DNA from 4 places in the Shewanella rhizosphaerae genome. Region 1 is predicted to be linked to each of the others. Evidence: predicted binding sites of a transcription regulator. Region 1 holds the regulator's gene; each other region holds the start of a gene.
What was found. The regulator sigma-54, encoded in region 1, starts transcription at its own class of promoters, with help from an activator protein. The targets are predictions, from matches to a motif close to GTTGGCACGNNNNTNGNNT.
Positions count from the first base shown of each region.

Region 2: the regulator sigma-54 is predicted to act here: its motif matches at 2,297-2,315, upstream of flgF (flagellar basal-body rod protein FlgF).
Region 3: the regulator sigma-54 is predicted to act here: its motif matches at 2,429-2,447, upstream of glnA (glutamate--ammonia ligase).
Region 4: the regulator sigma-54 is predicted to act here: its motif matches at 2,456-2,474, upstream of flgA (flagellar basal body P-ring formation chaperone FlgA).

Region 1 is NZ_CP080420.1:3,948,130-3,952,344, forward strand. Features, by position in the region: gene lptA (lipopolysaccharide transport periplasmic protein LptA) at 1-202, shown strand, start outside; gene lptB (LPS export ABC transporter ATP-binding protein) at 199-930, shown strand; gene K0I63_RS17095 (RNA polymerase factor sigma-54) at 1,065-2,552, shown strand; gene hpf (ribosome hibernation promoting factor) at 2,583-2,870, shown strand; gene ptsN (PTS IIA-like nitrogen regulatory protein PtsN) at 2,873-3,316, shown strand; gene rapZ (RNase adapter RapZ) at 3,313-4,161, shown strand; gene K0I63_RS17115 (HPr family phosphocarrier protein) at 4,154-4,215, shown strand, end outside.
Region 2 is NZ_CP080420.1:1,515,409-1,519,623, forward strand. Features, by position in the region: gene flgD (flagellar hook assembly protein FlgD) at 1-738, shown strand, start outside; gene flgE (flagellar hook protein FlgE) at 802-2,163, shown strand; gene flgF (flagellar basal-body rod protein FlgF) at 2,363-3,106, shown strand; gene flgG (flagellar basal-body rod protein FlgG) at 3,117-3,905, shown strand; gene flgH (flagellar basal body L-ring protein FlgH) at 3,930-4,215, shown strand, end outside.
Region 3 is NZ_CP080420.1:4,236,957-4,241,171, reverse strand. Features, by position in the region: gene K0I63_RS18380 (N-acetyl-ornithine deacetylase) at 1-757, opposite strand, end outside; gene glnA (glutamate--ammonia ligase) at 938-2,347, opposite strand; gene typA (translational GTPase TypA) at 2,716-4,215, shown strand, end outside.
Region 4 is NZ_CP080420.1:1,509,916-1,514,130, forward strand. Features, by position in the region: gene K0I63_RS06715 (FlgO family outer membrane protein) at 1-218, shown strand, start outside; gene K0I63_RS06720 (LPP20 family lipoprotein) at 215-661, shown strand; gene K0I63_RS06725 (flagella synthesis protein FlgN) at 740-1,165, opposite strand; gene flgM (flagellar biosynthesis anti-sigma factor FlgM) at 1,176-1,493, opposite strand; gene flgA (flagellar basal body P-ring formation chaperone FlgA) at 1,615-2,322, opposite strand; gene K0I63_RS06740 (chemotaxis protein CheV) at 2,532-3,452, shown strand; gene K0I63_RS06745 (CheR family methyltransferase) at 3,590-4,215, shown strand, end outside.

The DNA of each region.
Region 1 (4,215 bases):
ACTGATCGGCGACGCCACCCTGGAACAGGAAGGCAGCCAGGTCACGGGTTCGCAGATCCGCTACAACATAGAGCAGCAACAGCTGATCGCCGAGAGCACAGGCAAAGACAGAGTGATCACCATCATTCAGCCTGAAAACTATCAGGAACAGATCCAGCCAGAGCAGAAGCCCGAGAAGAAACCAGAACAGGAAAAACAATGACAGACCTGATCTTGAAGGCGGAGAACCTCGCCAAGAGCTATAAGAGTCGTGCCGTTGTCCAAGACGTGAGCCTCACGGTCAAGACCGGGCAGATCGTCGGCCTGCTGGGGCCAAACGGCGCCGGCAAGACCACCACCTTTTACATGGTCGTCGGCCTGGTACAGAGCGACAAGGGCCGCATCTTTATCGACGATGACGACCTGACGCTAGACCCCATGCACCTGCGCGCCCGCAAAGGCATAGGCTACCTGCCCCAGGAAGCCAGCATCTTCCGTAAGCTCTCGGTGCGAGACAACATCATGGCCGTGCTCCAGACCCGCAGCGATCTTAATAACGATGGCCGCGAAGAGGAGCTGGAACACCTGCTGGAAGAGTTTCACATCACCCATATCCGTGACAGCCACGGCATGGCGCTCTCGGGCGGTGAACGTCGCCGGGTGGAGATCGCCAGGGCGCTTGCTGCCAACCCTAAGTTTATACTTCTCGACGAGCCGTTCGCCGGGGTCGATCCCATCTCGGTTATCGACATCAAGAAGATCATCGAACAGCTCAAGAATCGCGGCCTGGGGGTGTTGATCACCGACCACAACGTGCGCGAAACATTAGACGTCTGCGAGAAAGCCTATATCGTCAGCCATGGTAATCTGATCGCCGAGGGCACACCCGCCGAAATCTTAGACAACCAGCAAGTACGAGCAGTGTACTTAGGTGAACAATTCAAGCTATAGTTAATCTTATAATGGGGCCACAGAGGAAAAACCACGCGTTAATTGTGGCCTTAGGCACTATCCGATATATTTGTCCGGCACATATAGCCAGAGCTTTCTCATTTTATAATTAGAAACAAGGGAATAGCAGTACGATGAAAGCGTCACTTCAGCTCAAAATGGGTCAGCATCTCACCATGACGCCCCAGCTACAACAGGCCATACGTCTGTTGCAGTTGTCGTCATTAGAGTTGCAGCAGGAGATCCAGCAGGCATTAGAATCCAACCCGCTACTGGAGTTGGATGAAGAGCAGGAGAGCGCCAGCATCGAGCTGCAAGACGATAGCGTCGGCGACAGCTTCGACAACAAGTACGACGACAAGATAGAGCTGGATTCGAGCCAGGATAACTCAGGGGTCGAGACCTCTGATGCCCTGACTCAAGACTCTATGCCAGACGAGCTGCCGGTGGATACCACCTGGGATGAGGTCTACACCGCCTCGCCAAACTCAAGCTCGGGCGCCATGCGCGACGACGACATGCCTTTTCAGGGCGAGACCAGCGAAGGTCTTTACGAACACCTGGAATGGCAGAAGAACCTGACCCCTTTTTCCGATAACGATCTGGCCATCGCCACCGCCATCATCGATGCCATCGACGAGCGCGGTTACCTGACCCAGACCTGTGAAGATATTCTCGAGGCCATGGGCGACCCTGAGATCGAACTCGACGAGGTCGAGGCGGTACTCAAGCGAGTACAACACTTCGACCCTATTGGCGTGGCGGCCCGTGATCTCAGCGAATGTCTGACCATTCAGCTAGCCCAATACAGCGACGATACCCCGCACATCGCCAACGCCCGCATGCTGATCAAGGAGCACCTGGATCTCATCGCCGGACGCGACTTCCGTCTGCTGATGCGCAAAACCAAGCTCAAGGAAAATGAGCTGAGGGATGCCATCGCCCTTATTCAGACCCTGAATCCCCGTCCCGGTCTCGCCATCACCGCCAGCCGCGATGAATACGTGATCCCGGATGTGACCGTCACCAAGAAGAAGGGACGCTGGGTAGTCGAGCTCAACCCTGACAGCATGCCCAAGATCAACGTCAACCAGCAGTATGCCGCCATGGCCCGCAGCACTAAGAGTCAGGCGGATGGCCAGTTTATTCGCGGCCACCTGCAGGAAGCTAAATGGTTCCTCAAGAGCCTTGAGAGTCGCAACGAGACCCTGCTCAAGGTGACCAACTGTATCGTCGACTTCCAGCAAGGTTTCTTCGAATTTGGCGAAGAGGCGATGAAGCCCATGGTACTGAACGACATCGCCGAGGCGGTGGAGATGCATGAATCCACCATCTCACGTGTGACCACGCAAAAATATATGCATACCCCGAGAGGGATCTTCGAGCTTAAATACTTCTTCTCCAGTCACGTCGGTACCGACGATGGCGGAGAGTGCTCTTCAACAGCAATACGTGCCTTCATTAAGAAGCTGGTTGCTGCGGAAAACCAGAAAAAGCCATTGAGCGACAGCAAGATGGCTCAACTCTTGGCCGAACAGGGGATTAAGGTGGCTAGACGCACCATTGCCAAGTATCGCGAGGCAATGCTTATACCTCCCTCAAATCAGCGCAAGAGCTTATAAAACAAACCTGGAAACTGGAGGACTATCTTTATGCAAATAAACCTGACTGGGCACCATATCGAGATCACCCAATCTCTACGAAGCTACATCGAAGAGAAATTCACAAAGCTTGAACGTCATTTCGATCAGATCAATAATGTGCACGTTGTATTAAATGTCGAAAAGTTGCAACAGAAGGTTGAGGCAAAGTTACATCTCCGTGGCGGAGAAGTGTTCGCAACATCCGAACATGCGGACATGTATGCCGCGATAGACTCCCTGATTGACAAACTCGATCGTCAGGTCATTAAACACAAAGAGAAGCTTACTAAACATTAACGATGGAACTGAGTACCATCCTGCGGCCGGAGTGCACCACCTGCGCCACTCCGGGCAGTAAGAAAAAGGTACTGGAGCTTATCAGCGACTTAGCCGCTGTCCAGTACCCCACCCTCTCCTCTCAAGAAATATTTGAAAGCCTTCTGGCTCGAGAGAAAATGGGCAGCACAGGTATAGGCAATGGTATCGCGATTCCTCACGGACGGCTGACTAACATAGATCAACCCGTGGCCGTACTGGTGAAATGTGCTGAACCAATCGCATTCGATGCCATTGACAATCAGCCCGTCGATATCCTTTTTGCGTTATTGGTGCCCGCAGATCAATGCGAGCAACATCTTAGCACCCTGGCCGCTATGGCCGAGAAGCTCAATGATAAGGCGATCATGAAGCAGCTAAGAAAGACCCAAGATGAATCCGAACTCTATCAGGTGATCACCCAATGAAATTGGTTTTGGTATCCGGACGCTCAGGATCGGGAAAATCCGTCGCACTCAGGGTCCTAGAAGATCTAGGCTACTACTGTGTCGACAATCTGCCCTTGCAGATGATGGAGTCCCTGCTTGAGCAGCTCAAGGGACGCAGCGATCTCGTGGCCATCAGCGTCGATGTGCGCAACATGCCCAGCGAAGAGATCCAGCTGGAAAAGCAGCTGGCCAAGCTCCCCAAAGATACCGAAATCTTAAGCTTCTTCCTGAACTCCAGCGACAATGTGCTGCTCAAGCGCTATAGCGAGACCCGCAGACTACATCCGCTGTCACGCTCTAAGGTCTCCCTCAAGGAGGCTATTCAGCTCGAGGGCAAGCTGCTCGACCCCATAGCCAAACTCGTGGATCACTATATCGACACCTCTAACCTCAACATCTATGAGTTGAGCGACAAGGTGCGCGAGATCCTGCTGGGCACGGTCGACAAGGAGCTAGTGATCAACTTCGAGTCCTTCGGCTTTAAATATGGCATGCCGACCGAAGCCGACTTCATGTTCGACGTGCGCTTCCTGCCCAATCCCCACTGGGAACCTGAGCTAAGGCCTCTGACCGGCCTGGATGAGCCAGTACAGCAGTTTCTGAGCCAGCAACCCCTGGTCAACAAGTTCATCTGGCAGATCGAAAACCTGCTGGAAACCTGGTTGCCTCATCTGGAGCGCAACAACCGCAGCTACCTCACCATAGCCATCGGCTGCACCGGCGGCCAGCACAGATCTGTCTATGTGACCGACCAGCTCGCCAAGCTGTTCAACAAGGGCAAGCATAAGGTTCAGGCGCGCCACAGAGAGCTAAAGCATGACTAAGTTGGCTCGCGAGCTGACCATCTGCAACAAGTTGGGCCTGCACGCCAGAGCGGC
Region 2 (4,215 bases), 2.1 Mb from region 1:
TCGACCCAGAGCGCCAAGTCGGTGACGCCTCAGGCGTCGAGCAGTCAGGCAACCACCCAGACTACGGGAAATCCGTTTCTAGACAGCATGCGCCTGCAGGAGGAGTCCTCGATCCCTGAGGCCAAGAGTCAGGAGCTGACCCAGGAGGATTTCTTCTCCCTGCTCAGTCAGCAGCTGTCGATGCAGGATCCTTTTAAGCCGGTGGATAACGATCAGATGATTGCCCAGATGGCGTCTTTCTCCACCGTGGATGGCATCACTAAGCTTAACGAGGAGATAGTCAACCTCAATACCGTGATGACCTCGAGCCAGGCGCTGCAGGCCTCGGGGCTAGTGGGGCAGAAGGTATTGATCCCATCGGATACCGGGCATATTTCGGCGGAAGATCCCGTGCTCAAAGGGGTGATCAGTACCCCTGAGCCCATCGAGTCGATAACCGTGCGAATCGAAGACGAGAAGGGGCAGCTGGTGAAGACCTTCACCGTCGATGGTAGCGACGGCGGCAATATAGATGTCTCTTGGGATGGACTGGATAAGGATGGGGAACCCGTTGCCAGTGGTAACTATTCAATTAAGGCATCGGGCAAGGTAGATGGTAAGAGTGAAGATTTAGCCGTATCGACCTACGCTCACGTGACGAGTGTTTCGCTGGGGACGGCAAGTACCGGCGCAATTCTCAACTTGAGAGGCATAGGCGGTATCAAACTCGGTGATGTTCTGGCCGTGTCTGAAACCTAGACAAAGCAGAGCGTTAGGGCACTTAGGTCCAGAACAGATAACAAATTTTTAGTGAGGTGATTTATGTCATTTAACATTGCATTGAGTGGTATCGCGGCGGCGCAAAAAGATCTCAATACCACGGCGAATAACATCGCCAACGTCAATACCACTGGCTTTAAAGAGTCGCGCGCCGAGTTCGCCGACGTGTATGCCAGCTCTATCTTTGCCAACAGCAAGACTACTGTCGGTGGCGGTGTTACCACGGCTCAGGTGGCACAGCAGTTCCAACAGGGCAGTCTGCAATTTACCAGCAACGCGCTGGATATGGCGATCAATGGCGGCGGTTTCTTTGTGACCTCATCGGAAGTGGGTTCACAGGATCTCTCCTACACCCGCGCCGGTGCCTTCAAGGTCGATGCCGACAGTTACCTGGTGAACTCTGCAGGTAACTACCTGCAGACCTTCCCGGTGGACAAAGATGGCAACTCGACCTCTGTGAGTCTGACAACTACTCAACCGGTGAAGATCCCTGACACTGCCGGCAGCCCACAGAAAACCGACAATATCGGTATTCAGATGAACCTCAACGCGGGTGAGGGCACGCTGGATCCGGCGAACTTTAATCCGAATGACCCCGATACCTACAACAACTCGACGTCGGTCACCATGTACGACTCACTGGGTGAGCCGCATATTCTGACCACCTATTTCGTGCGTCCACCTGAGGCGGCTTACACAGGCACCAGTAACTGGGTGGCCTTCTATGCGGTTGACGGCAAGCAGGTGGATTTGGCGGGCGCCGCGGGCACCTATGGCCGTGATACTACGGGTGATGGTGTGGCCGACTCGACTGGCACTGCGGTTAACGCCAGTGGCTGGAAAGGCTCTGTGCTCTCGTTTAACGATACTGGTGCCTATACCGGCAGCGATCCTGCGGTGATCACCACAGAGACACTCGGTGTTGGCGGCGCTAATGTGTTAGGCCCAGGTACAGATGGTAGCCAGACACTCACCCTTAACTTCAACAGCCCGACTCAGTACGCCTCGCCATTTGAGGTGACCGAGTTGAGTCAGGACGGTACCACAGTGGGTCGTCTGACTAACGTGGAAGTGGGCGCCGATGGCTTGATAAACGCCAGTTACAGTAACGGCTCTACCGTGCCTCTGGCGCGTGTCGCCCTGGCACGTTTCTCCAACGAGCAGGGCCTGACTCAGGTGGGTAACACCTCCTGGAAGGAGAGCCTTGACTCGGGTCCGGCGCTGGCGGGTGAGGCCAACAGCGGCACCTTCGGTAGCATTCGCTCATCGGCACTGGAGCAGTCAAACGTCGACCTGACCACAGAGCTGGTAGATCTTATCTCTGCCCAGCGTAACTTCCAGGCGAACTCGCGTACCTTGGAAGTGAACAACACCCTGCAGCAGACGGTACTGCAGATCCGTTAAGCTGCCGCTTATAGGGACGAGTGAAATGTGTTGCCCAGGCGGCAACACATTTCCGCTTCTCTTGCCGCTTCTCCTTTCCTTCCTTAGCTTCATTTCTATCTGCTTGATTTCACCTGCTTAACCAAATCTATTGCTTGGCATGATGTTTGCTTTGTTCTGTTATTAGACAGTTTTAGTTGAAACATTGACGGAGCAGCAAGTGGATAAATTACTCTATGTCGCCATGAGTGGCGCCAAGCAGAATATGAATTCGCTGGCAGTGCGTGCCAACAACCTTGCCAATGCCAATACCGACGGCTTTAAGTCGGATCTGGAACAGGCCAGATCTATGCAGGCCTTTGGCGAAGGGTTGCCGACACGGGTGTTTTCGATGACAGAGAACCCGTCGGCCAACTTTGCCGCCGGTCCCATAAAGACCACGGGACGGGATCTCGACATCGCGGTGAAAGGTGACGGCTGGATAGCCGTGCAGGCCGTCGATGGCGGTGAGGCCTACACCCGCTCTGGCAGCCTGAGTTTCGACACTTCAGGCCTGCTGCGTAACGACAGAGGCAACCCTGTGATGGGCGATGCCGGTCCTATCGTGTTACCCCTTCCTATCGAAAAGGTCGAGATTGCCCAGGATGGCACCATCTCGGTCAGACCGCTCGGCTCAACCGCTGAGGTGATCGAGGAGGTCGGCCGTATCAAGTTGGTTAACCCTGGTAATCAAAACCTGATGCGTGGCGAGGATGGTCTGTTCCGTCAATTGTCTGGCGTTAATGCCCCGGCCGATCCCAATGTTGCCGTGGAGAGTGGCGCCATCGAAGGCAGCAATGTCAACGCCGTCGACGAGATGGTCTCTTTAATCGATCTGCAGCGCCAGTTTGAGATGCAGGTCAAGATGATGAAAACCGCCGAAGAGATGGATCAAGCCTCTTCGTCATTAATGCGCATTAGTTAGGAGATAGATTATGCATCCGGCGTTATGGATTAGTAAGACTGGCTTAGATGCCCAGCAAACAGATATCTCGGTGATCTCCAACAATGTGGCGAACGCGAGCACAGTTGGATACAAGAAGAGCCGTGCCGTTTTCGAAGATCTGCTCTATCAGACCGTCAATCAGGCGGGTGGTATCAGCGCCTCCAACACTAAGTTACCCAACGGCTTAAACATAGGCGCGGGTACCAAGGTGGTGGCGACCCAGAAGATGTTCACCCAGGGTAATATGCTTACCACTGATAACTCATTGGATCTGATGATCGAAGGCCCGGGTTTCTTCGAGGTGCAGCTGCCAGACGGCACAACCGCCTATACCCGAAATGGTCAATTTACCTTAGATGATACCGGGCAGATCGTGACCCCGGGTTCTGGCTATGTGCTGCAACCTGCGATCACCATCCCGGATGATGCGACCAGTATTACCGTTTCTGCCGAAGGGGAGGTCTCGGTGAAGACCCCTGGCGCGGCGGAAAACCAGGTGGTGGGTCAGCTGAGCATGTCAGACTTTATCAATCCGAGCGGCCTGGATCCCATGGGGCAGAATCTGTATCTGGAAACCGGCGCCAGCGGCACGCCTATTCAGGGCACCGCCTCTCTGGATGGCATGGGCGCCATTCGTCAGGGCGCGCTGGAAACTTCTAACGTTAACGTGACCGAGGAGCTGGTGAACCTGATCGAGAGTCAACGTATCTACGAGATGAACTCTAAGGTGATCTCGGCCGTCGACCAGATGCTCTCTTACGTCAATCAGAATTTGTAGAGGTTTGATATGACTAAGTTTGTTATGGCTAAGTCATCTGTCTTAGTGGTTGCGCTGGCGTTGGTGGGCTGTGCCTCAACCAACCAGAAGCCGATCGCCGATGACCCTTACTATGCACCAGTTTATCCCGAGGCGCCGCCGACTAAGATCGCCGCCACGGGCTCTATGTATCAGGATAGCCAGGCCTCTAGTCTCTATTCGGACATCAAGGCGCTTAAGGTCGGCGATATCATTACCGTGATCCTGCAAGAGTCGACCAAGGCGAAGAAGAGTGCCAACAACGAGCTGAAGAAGGGCTCAGATCTGACGC
Region 3 (4,215 bases), 290 kb from region 1:
CGAAACTCTGCTGGCCAGGGGTCTCGCTACAGACGCCGACGCTGGCGCCCAGTCGCACCAGGAAGGCCTCGAAGGAGAGGTCGAAATGGTTGAAGATGATGCCATCTTGCACCGGACAGTCATCGATCAGTCCGTCCTGGGCGATGGGGAAATAGTGCCCCAGGGCGTCGCGTAGTTCGCGGCTGAATTGGCCTGGATGCTGATTGGCCTCGAAGGAATAGATGTAGGTGTCTGTGAGCAATACATCTTCATGACAGGTGAGGATGCCATCTTTACTGGCGGCGGCCAACAGCTGGGAGTGAGCCAGCAGGATCTCGCCCTCGCTCGAGGTGTCCTGATTGCTACGGCCACGGCCGTTCTCTAACACGAAACCACGATTTGGGTTTTGCCCCAGCTTGTTGAATCTATGGCCGCGCTTGAAACCTGTGGGGTTCACCAGCGGCAGCAGGCTAAGGTTGATCTGCCCGAATAGCTCGGGTTCCAGTTCGTTGAGGAAGTAGAGCAGCCCCCAGGGGCCGGCGGCCTCTTCGCCATGAAAGCCGGCGCTGATCAATATCGAGGGTTGATCCGCCTTCTGCGCCGGCGACTGATACAGCTCCAGCGGATGCGGACCTGCATCACCCAGCTTACGCGCCTGTAGTCCGAGGCGACTTGCCTGCTCTTCTAAGCGGGCATAGAAGCTGCTGATATCATTGCTCTGACAGCTAAAAATATCGCTGTGCCAGGTGAAAGACTGGAAGGGATCGCGGCTAGACATAATGGGATTCTAAAGTAAGTGATTCGGCGTGATCATGATAGCAGTTTGGCCATAAAGTTAAATCAATTTTATGCCCGCCATCAGGCGCTTAAGCCAAGTTTATCTGCCGGTAAAAGGGCATAAAAAAGCCGCCTTAAGTGGCGGCTTCTTCGAGCTATGATCCTAGCTTAGAGGCGAGGATTATAGGCTGTAGTACAGCTCAAATTCTGCTGGGTGAGTGGTGCGAGCCACTTTCTCTGCTTCTGCAGTCTTCAGAGCGATATAAGAATCGATGAAGTCATCAGAGAATACGCCGCCTTTGGTAAGGAACTCACGGTCTGCATCCAGGTTCTCAAGTGCGTTCTCAAGAGAGGTCGCAACCTGTGGGATCTCAGCCGCTTCTTCCGCTGGCAGATCGTATAGATCTTTGTCCATGGCTTCGCCTGGGTGGATCTTGTTCTGGATACCGTCAAGACCAGCCATCAGCAGTGCAGCGAACGCCAGGTATGGGTTAGCCGTTGGATCTGGGAAGCGAGTCTCGATACGACGTGCCTTAGGGCTTGGTACTACTGGGATACGGATAGACGCAGAGCGGTTACGTGCCGAGTAGGCCAGCATGACTGGTGCTTCGAAGTGAGGCACAAGACGCTTGTACGAGTTAGTGCTTGGGTTAGTGAAGGCGTTCAGCGCGCGAGCGTGCTTGATGATACCGCCGATGTAGTACAGAGCAGTCTCACTTAGACCCGCATACTTGTCACCTGAGAAGAGGTTAACACCGTCTTTAGCCAGTGATTGGTGAACGTGCATGCCGCTACCGTTGTCGCCAACGATTGGCTTAGGCATGAAGGTCGCCGTCTTGCCGTAAGCGTGGGCCATGTTGTGAACCACGTACTTAAGGATCTGGATTTCGTCAGCCTTTTCAGTCAGCTTGTTGAAGCGAGTCGCGATCTCGTTCTGACCGGCAGTCGCCACTTCGTGGTGGTGCGCTTCAACTACTTGACCCATCTCTTCCAGAACCAGACACATGGCGCTACGAAGATCTTGTGAAGAGTCAACCGGTGCTACTGGGAAGTAACCGCCTTTCACGAATGGACGGTGACCTGTGTTGCCGTCTTCGTAGTGAGTGCCTGAGTTCCAAGCCGCTTCTTTAGCGTCTAGCTTAACGAAACAGCCAGACATGTCGGTGCCGAACTTAACGTCGTCAAACAGGAAGAACTCTGGCTCAGGACCAATCAGTACGGTATCGGCGATGCCGGTAGAAACCATGTACTCTTCGGCTTTCTTAGCGATAGAGCGTGGGTCGCGGTCGTAACCAGTCATAGTGCCTGGCTCGAGAATGTCACAGCGGATCAGGGCAGTGGTTTCTTCGGTGAACGGGTCAAGAACGAAGGTCGTTGGGTCTGGCATCAGTACCATGTCTGACTCGTTAATGCCTTTCCAACCAGCAATAGATGAACCGTCGAACATTTTACCGTCTTCAAAGAAATCGGCATCAACCTGGTGAGCAGGAATAGATACGTGCTGCTCTTTACCTTTAGTATCGGTAAAACGCAAATCAACAAACTTAACTTCAAGTTCTTCTAGTTGTTGTAAAACTGATTCAACTGACATTCTAAAGTCTCCGAGTAGAGTAGAGGGGATGCCCTTCTTATATCATTCAGCGTTGCGACCAACGCGGTTCTGGCATGAGTAAAGCTAGACTCGTGCCAAAAGTTTAACGTATTGATTTTTATGGGAACAATAAAGAAGGTAGGTGACGGGAATCTCGATATTGCACCATAAAGGTGCAACCGATGCCTCTTGATGGTGCGTTCACCAATATGGTGCGCACCAATATAAACATGACTATTCATAGCTGACTAAAAAATAATCCTGTGCGAGAGCCCCTCGCTAGAGTAGAATGGCACGTTTTTTATTGCAACAGCTATTATTAGGGCTGTTATCAATACCCTATTTTTTCGATGGTAAGAGGTTTATCCGTGTTAGAGAATTTACGTAACATCGCCATTATTGCACACGTTGACCATGGTAAAACGACCCTGGTTGATAAGCTGCTGGCACAGTCTGGAACCCTTGAGACTCGAGGAGAGGCCGCTGAGCGGGTGATGGATTCCAACGATCTTGAAAAGGAACGTGGAATCACGATTCTGGCGAAGAATACTGCCATCAAGTGGAACGATTACCGTATCAACATCGTTGATACCCCTGGCCACGCCGACTTCGGTGGCGAGGTAGAACGTGTACTTTCTATGGTTGACTGTGTGCTACTGCTAGTTGATGCGGTCGATGGTCCAATGCCACAGACACGTTTCGTGACTAAGAAAGCCTTCGCTCAAGGCCTTAAGCCTATCGTAGTGATCAACAAGATTGACCGTCCGGGTGCGCGCCCTGATTGGGTTATCGATCAAGTATTCGACCTGTTCGACAACCTGGGTGCTACCGACGAGCAACTAGACTTCCCAATCGTTTATGCCTCTGCACTGAACGGTTTCGCGACTCTGGATCCTGAAGAGACTGGTACTGACATGACGCCACTGTTCGAGACCATCGTCGAGAAAGTATCTTCACCTGATGCCGATGCCGAAGGTGCCTTCCAGATGCAGATCTCTCAGCTGGACTACAACTCATACGTGGGCGTTATCGGCGTTGGCCGTATCAAGCGCGGCAGCGTTAAGGTAAACCAGCAGGTTACCGTAGTGGGCGCCGATGGCACCACGCGTAACGGTAAGATCGGTCAGGTACTGGGCTACATGGGTCTGGACCGTCATGAAGTGGCTGAAGCTAATGCCGGCGACATCGTAGCGATCACAGGTCTTGGTGAGCTGAAGATCTCTGACACTGTCTGTGCCGTGGGCAACGCCGAAGCTTTGCCACCTCTGTCTGTTGACGAGCCGACACTGACCATGACCTTCCAGGTAAACACCTCGCCATTCGCTGGTAAAGAAGGTAAGTACGTGACTTCACGTAACATCCTTGAGCGTCTGCAACAGGAACTGGTACACAACGTGGCACTGCGCGTCGAAGAGACTGACAGCCCAGACCGTTTCCGTGTATCTGGCCGTGGTGAACTTCACCTGTCTATCCTTATCGAAAACATGCGTCGTGAAGGCTACGAGCTGGCCGTATCGCGTCCTGAAGTTATCGTTAAAGAGATCGACGGCGAGAAGTGCGAGCCATACGAGACGCTGACCGTAGACGTTGAAGAAGAGCACCAAGGTGCGGTGATCGAGAAGCTAGGTACCCGTAAGGCGGACATGCGTGACATGCAGCCAGACGGTAAAGGCCGTGTGCGTATCGACTTCATCATTCCTAGCCGTGGCCTGATCGGTTTCCAAACCGAGTTCATGACTGCCACTTCTGGTACAGGTCTTATCTACCACTCATTCGACCACTATGGTCCAGTGAAGGGTGGCGATATCGGTCAACGTCAGAACGGTGTACTGATCTCTAACGCTACCGGTAAGGCACTGACCTTCGCC
Region 4 (4,215 bases), 2.1 Mb from region 1:
CAACCATGAGCCTTAAGCCTGATGGTGTGGTGGTAAACAGCCGTATCGTTAATGTAACTAACAACCGTGTGGTTTCGGTCGCTGCGGCGAGTGTGAGTCAGGCCGAGCTGGCGGACTACCTTAGCCTGTCTGAGAGGGTGGTCGCGCATGATGGCAAGCTTATTCGTTACAGCAGCCAAGGTCAGGGAGATGTCCAGATTAAAGGGGTTAAGCAATGAGATATCTAATTAGTGTGTTGCTGCTCGTCCTGAGTGGATGTGCGTCTCAAGACAGATACATTCAATGGGAAACCCAGGCGCCGGAAAGTTTTCCTAAGTTAACCGCAATCGGCTATGCGCCGCTGGCGACTCAGCCGGCGAAAGAGGCATCTCAGCGGGTGTTGATGGCGATGCAGGCGTCGAAGATCGCCGCCTACCGTGAGCTTGCCGAGCAGGTTTACGGCCAGCAGCTATCGGCGTCTAGCAGTGTGAAAGATTGGATGCTTTCCGATGATAATATTCAGGCCTCGGTGAGCGGGGTTATCCGCGGCGCTAGAGTGGTGAAGAGCTACCCGGTCGGGGATCATTATGTGACTGAGCTGGAGCTCGACTTCCAGCAGGTGTGGGCCTTATACCAACAGCAGAATAGGCCGCAGACGGTGAAGGAAGTGACCTATTTCTAAGTGCCCGCAAATAAAAAAGCCTCTATAAAGAGGCTTTTTTAATGTCTTCAGCTTGAGCCTGTAACTCTATATTAGTGGTTAAGCTTTCAGATTATTGCCGAGCGTGGAGATAGTCGAGGTCTTGCCCTTGCCGTCATAGGTGAGGCTACTGGCATTACGACTGGCCTGCAGTGCCTGGGAGAAACGATTGACGCTGGCCATGCTGTGTTCGATAAGCGCGGCGTTTTGCTCGTTAAGCTGTTTACACTCAGCCAATGCCTGCTTGGCATTGTCGACCTGGGCAATAAGTTGAGGCTCCTGAGTGAGCCTGCCTAGGTCAGGATGCGCAGCTAATTCGGTATCACCTAGTTTGATCTCATTTAACAGCTGGGCCTTCTCATTGGCCAGACGCAACAATTGATCCGCATCTTGCGCGATCAGGGCATCCTTCTCTGCCGTGATGGTCTGCTTCAGACTGTCCAGTAATTTGTGTTGATTGGCGATGATATCGGTTATCTGCGTCATAACGTATTAGTTAAAGATCCTGAAGTTCCTTTTCAAACTGCGCTATGTTGCTGGCGAGTTTGTCGGCATCTATCTTATAGCGTCCCTCGGCGATGGCCGCCTTGATCTGTTCGACTTTCTTGATATCGATTTCAGGAATGTCATTTAGTTTGGCCTGGGCACTTTGCAGCTGCTGCGCCTGAGAGGTGATAGAGACAGAATCGCTCTTCACCGTCTGCGCTGGTGCGCTGGTGGCCGCTGCGCTACCTTTGTGCTGCGAGGCTTTCGAGCTGGCGCTGCCAACCCGACTGTTAGTGTTTGTATTTACGTGCTTAATATCTATAGGCATTGTGGGGTCCAACTTACATAAATGAGATCAACATACTTGTCTATCGGCACTCATGGTCAAAGCTTTAGAATAAAGTTTCAAAAAACAGTATAAATTTTTGCGCGTCATAAGATCATCAGGATCACATCCTGACTTCCACCTCGCCAATGCCTGTCACATGTGCATCAACTGTCTTGTTGGAGCGGCTATTGCGCACCTGTATCTTATCGCCAAGGTTACCATCTTTTAACGCTTCACCGTTGGTTTTTATCACAAAATTATCGGCCCGTGCATAGATGGCCACGATATCGCCCTTGCAGACGAAGCAGAGGTTGCTGGCAAACAGCGGCTGATTGGTGGGAATTCTGCGCTTTACCCGGGTGCCGGTCACGGCGGTAGGGTCATCAAATTGTTGACCTCTGAGTTGGCTCTGCTCGACATAGTCGAGGCGAATCTGATCCGATTCGATGAGATCGCCGGGCCCCAAGGTTTGATTGGCTACTACCACAGGAAAGAGCACCTCGACGCGAACCGAAATGTAGATCTGCCAGGGGTAATCGAGATCTGGACTGGCGCAGCTGATCTTGACCGTGTTGTTTTTACTGATGGCGCGATCGCTGGCAATTTCCGCCTTGGGTTCACCCCAACAGGCGGGAGGGTTTAGCCGGGTGTCCAGGCTTTGGGGGGTAATGATGACCTTGGCATCTTGGGGGAAGACCATTTTTTCCTGCACTGCCTCTGTAGCTAATCGCGCTATGGTCGATACAGAGGGAACGCTGGCGGTCTCAGCCGCCTTTAAGGGCAGAGAGATGAGTAGCAAAAACAGAAAATATGCAAAATTTACTTTCATAATGAATTGACTAGCTTGATTAGCCAGATTACACCTATACTTCGTTTTAAGAGCCAAGGCTTTGCCATTTTTTGTGAGAAATGAGTGTCATAAATTTGACAAAGTAAAGGTCTGGTTGTCATATAACTAGATAAAGCAATTAGTATGCCTATACTCATATTTACCATGGGAACGGCTTCGCATTCACCCGACAACAGGGCAAAGGCATTATGTCGAGTATTCTTGAATCAGTTAACAAACGCACCCAACTTGTAGGACAAAACCGCTTAGAGCTATTGCTGTTTAAGTTAAACGGGCGGCAAAGGTTTGGCATTAACGTATTTAAGGTGAAAGAGGTGCTGCAGTGCCCGCCACTGACAGGCCTGCCTAAGCTCAATCCCTATGTGAGGGGCGTGGCCCATATTCGCGGCCAGACCATTTCGGTGATCGATCTCAGCGCGGCCACCGGCGGCAGACCGATAGAAGATACCGAAGGTTGCTTCATCATCATCTCCGAGTACAACCGTAGTGTGCAGGGTTTCCTGGTTAAGTCGGTCGAGCGCATCATCAACATGAACTGGGAGGCGATCATGCCGCCGCCGCAAGGCGCGGGACGATACTCCTACCTGACCGCCGTGACCGAGATTGAGGGTGAGCTGGTGGAGATCCTCGATGTCGAGAAGATCCTCGATGAGATCTCGCCGGTGAAGACTCAGATCAGTCAGGAAGTCGACGAGCAGTTGACCATAGACAGAGACCGTCACTATCACATCATGGTGATCGACGATTCGGCCGTGGCACGCAAGCAGATCATTCGCGCACTGGAATCTCTGAGCCTGCAGATAGATACCGCCAAAGATGGCCGCGAGGCCTTAGATAAGCTGGTAAGCGTCGCCGCCGAGATGGATAACGTGGCCCATGAGATCCCGTTGATCATTTCCGATATCGAGATGCCGGAGATGGACGGCTATACCCTGACGGCAGAGATCCGCGACAATCCTAAATTGAAAGACATTAAGGTGGTGCTGCATACCTCGCTCAGCGGCGTATTTAACCAGGCCATGGTGGAGAAGGTGGGCGCTAATGACTTTATCGCGAAATTTAATCCTGATGAATTAGCGGCGGCGGTGAATAAGCATCTTAGTTTGTAATTTGTACTAAGTTGGGCCTGAGCCTAAATTTGGTAAGTTTAGGCTTGTATCAGTGAGTTAGCTAATGTATAACGCTGACCTCTGTAACGCTTGCTATAGTGTATGTTGTAGCCTGTTTTCTTTTTTGATATTGGGATATCAAGGTGCCGAATAAATCACTTGCCGAAGCCGAGTACAACCAATTTAAATTATTTCTGGAACAACACAGCGGTATTGTGTTGGGCGACAATAAGCAATATTTGGTTCGTAGTCGACTCGCGCCTCTGATGGGGAAATATAATCTTCCCTCATTATCTGAAGTGGTTAAACATTCGATGAAGCCCACCGAGCGGCAACTTCGTGCCGAGGTGATCGACGCCATGACCACCAATGAAACCTTGTGGTTTCGCGATCGCTATCCCTTCGAGTTGTTAGGCAATAACCTGTTACCCGAATATGCCCGCCTGGGACGGCCGCTGAAGATCTGGTCGGCTGCCTGTTCGTCGGGGCAGGAACCCTATTCGCTAGCCATGACCATCTTGGAATATCAGCAGCGCAAGCCAGGAGCTTTGCCCGGCAGTGCGACGATCCTGGCAACGGATCTGTCTCCTTCTATGCTAGAGCGCTGTAAGGCGGCCGAATATGACAACCTTGCCTTGGGGCGCGGTCTGTCCGAGGAGCGCAAACGTCAGTTTTTTGAACCCACGGGGAGTGGCTCCATGGTGGTGAAGGCTAACGTCAAGCGTTTGGTGAACTTCAGGGCACACAACCTGCTTGAGAGTTA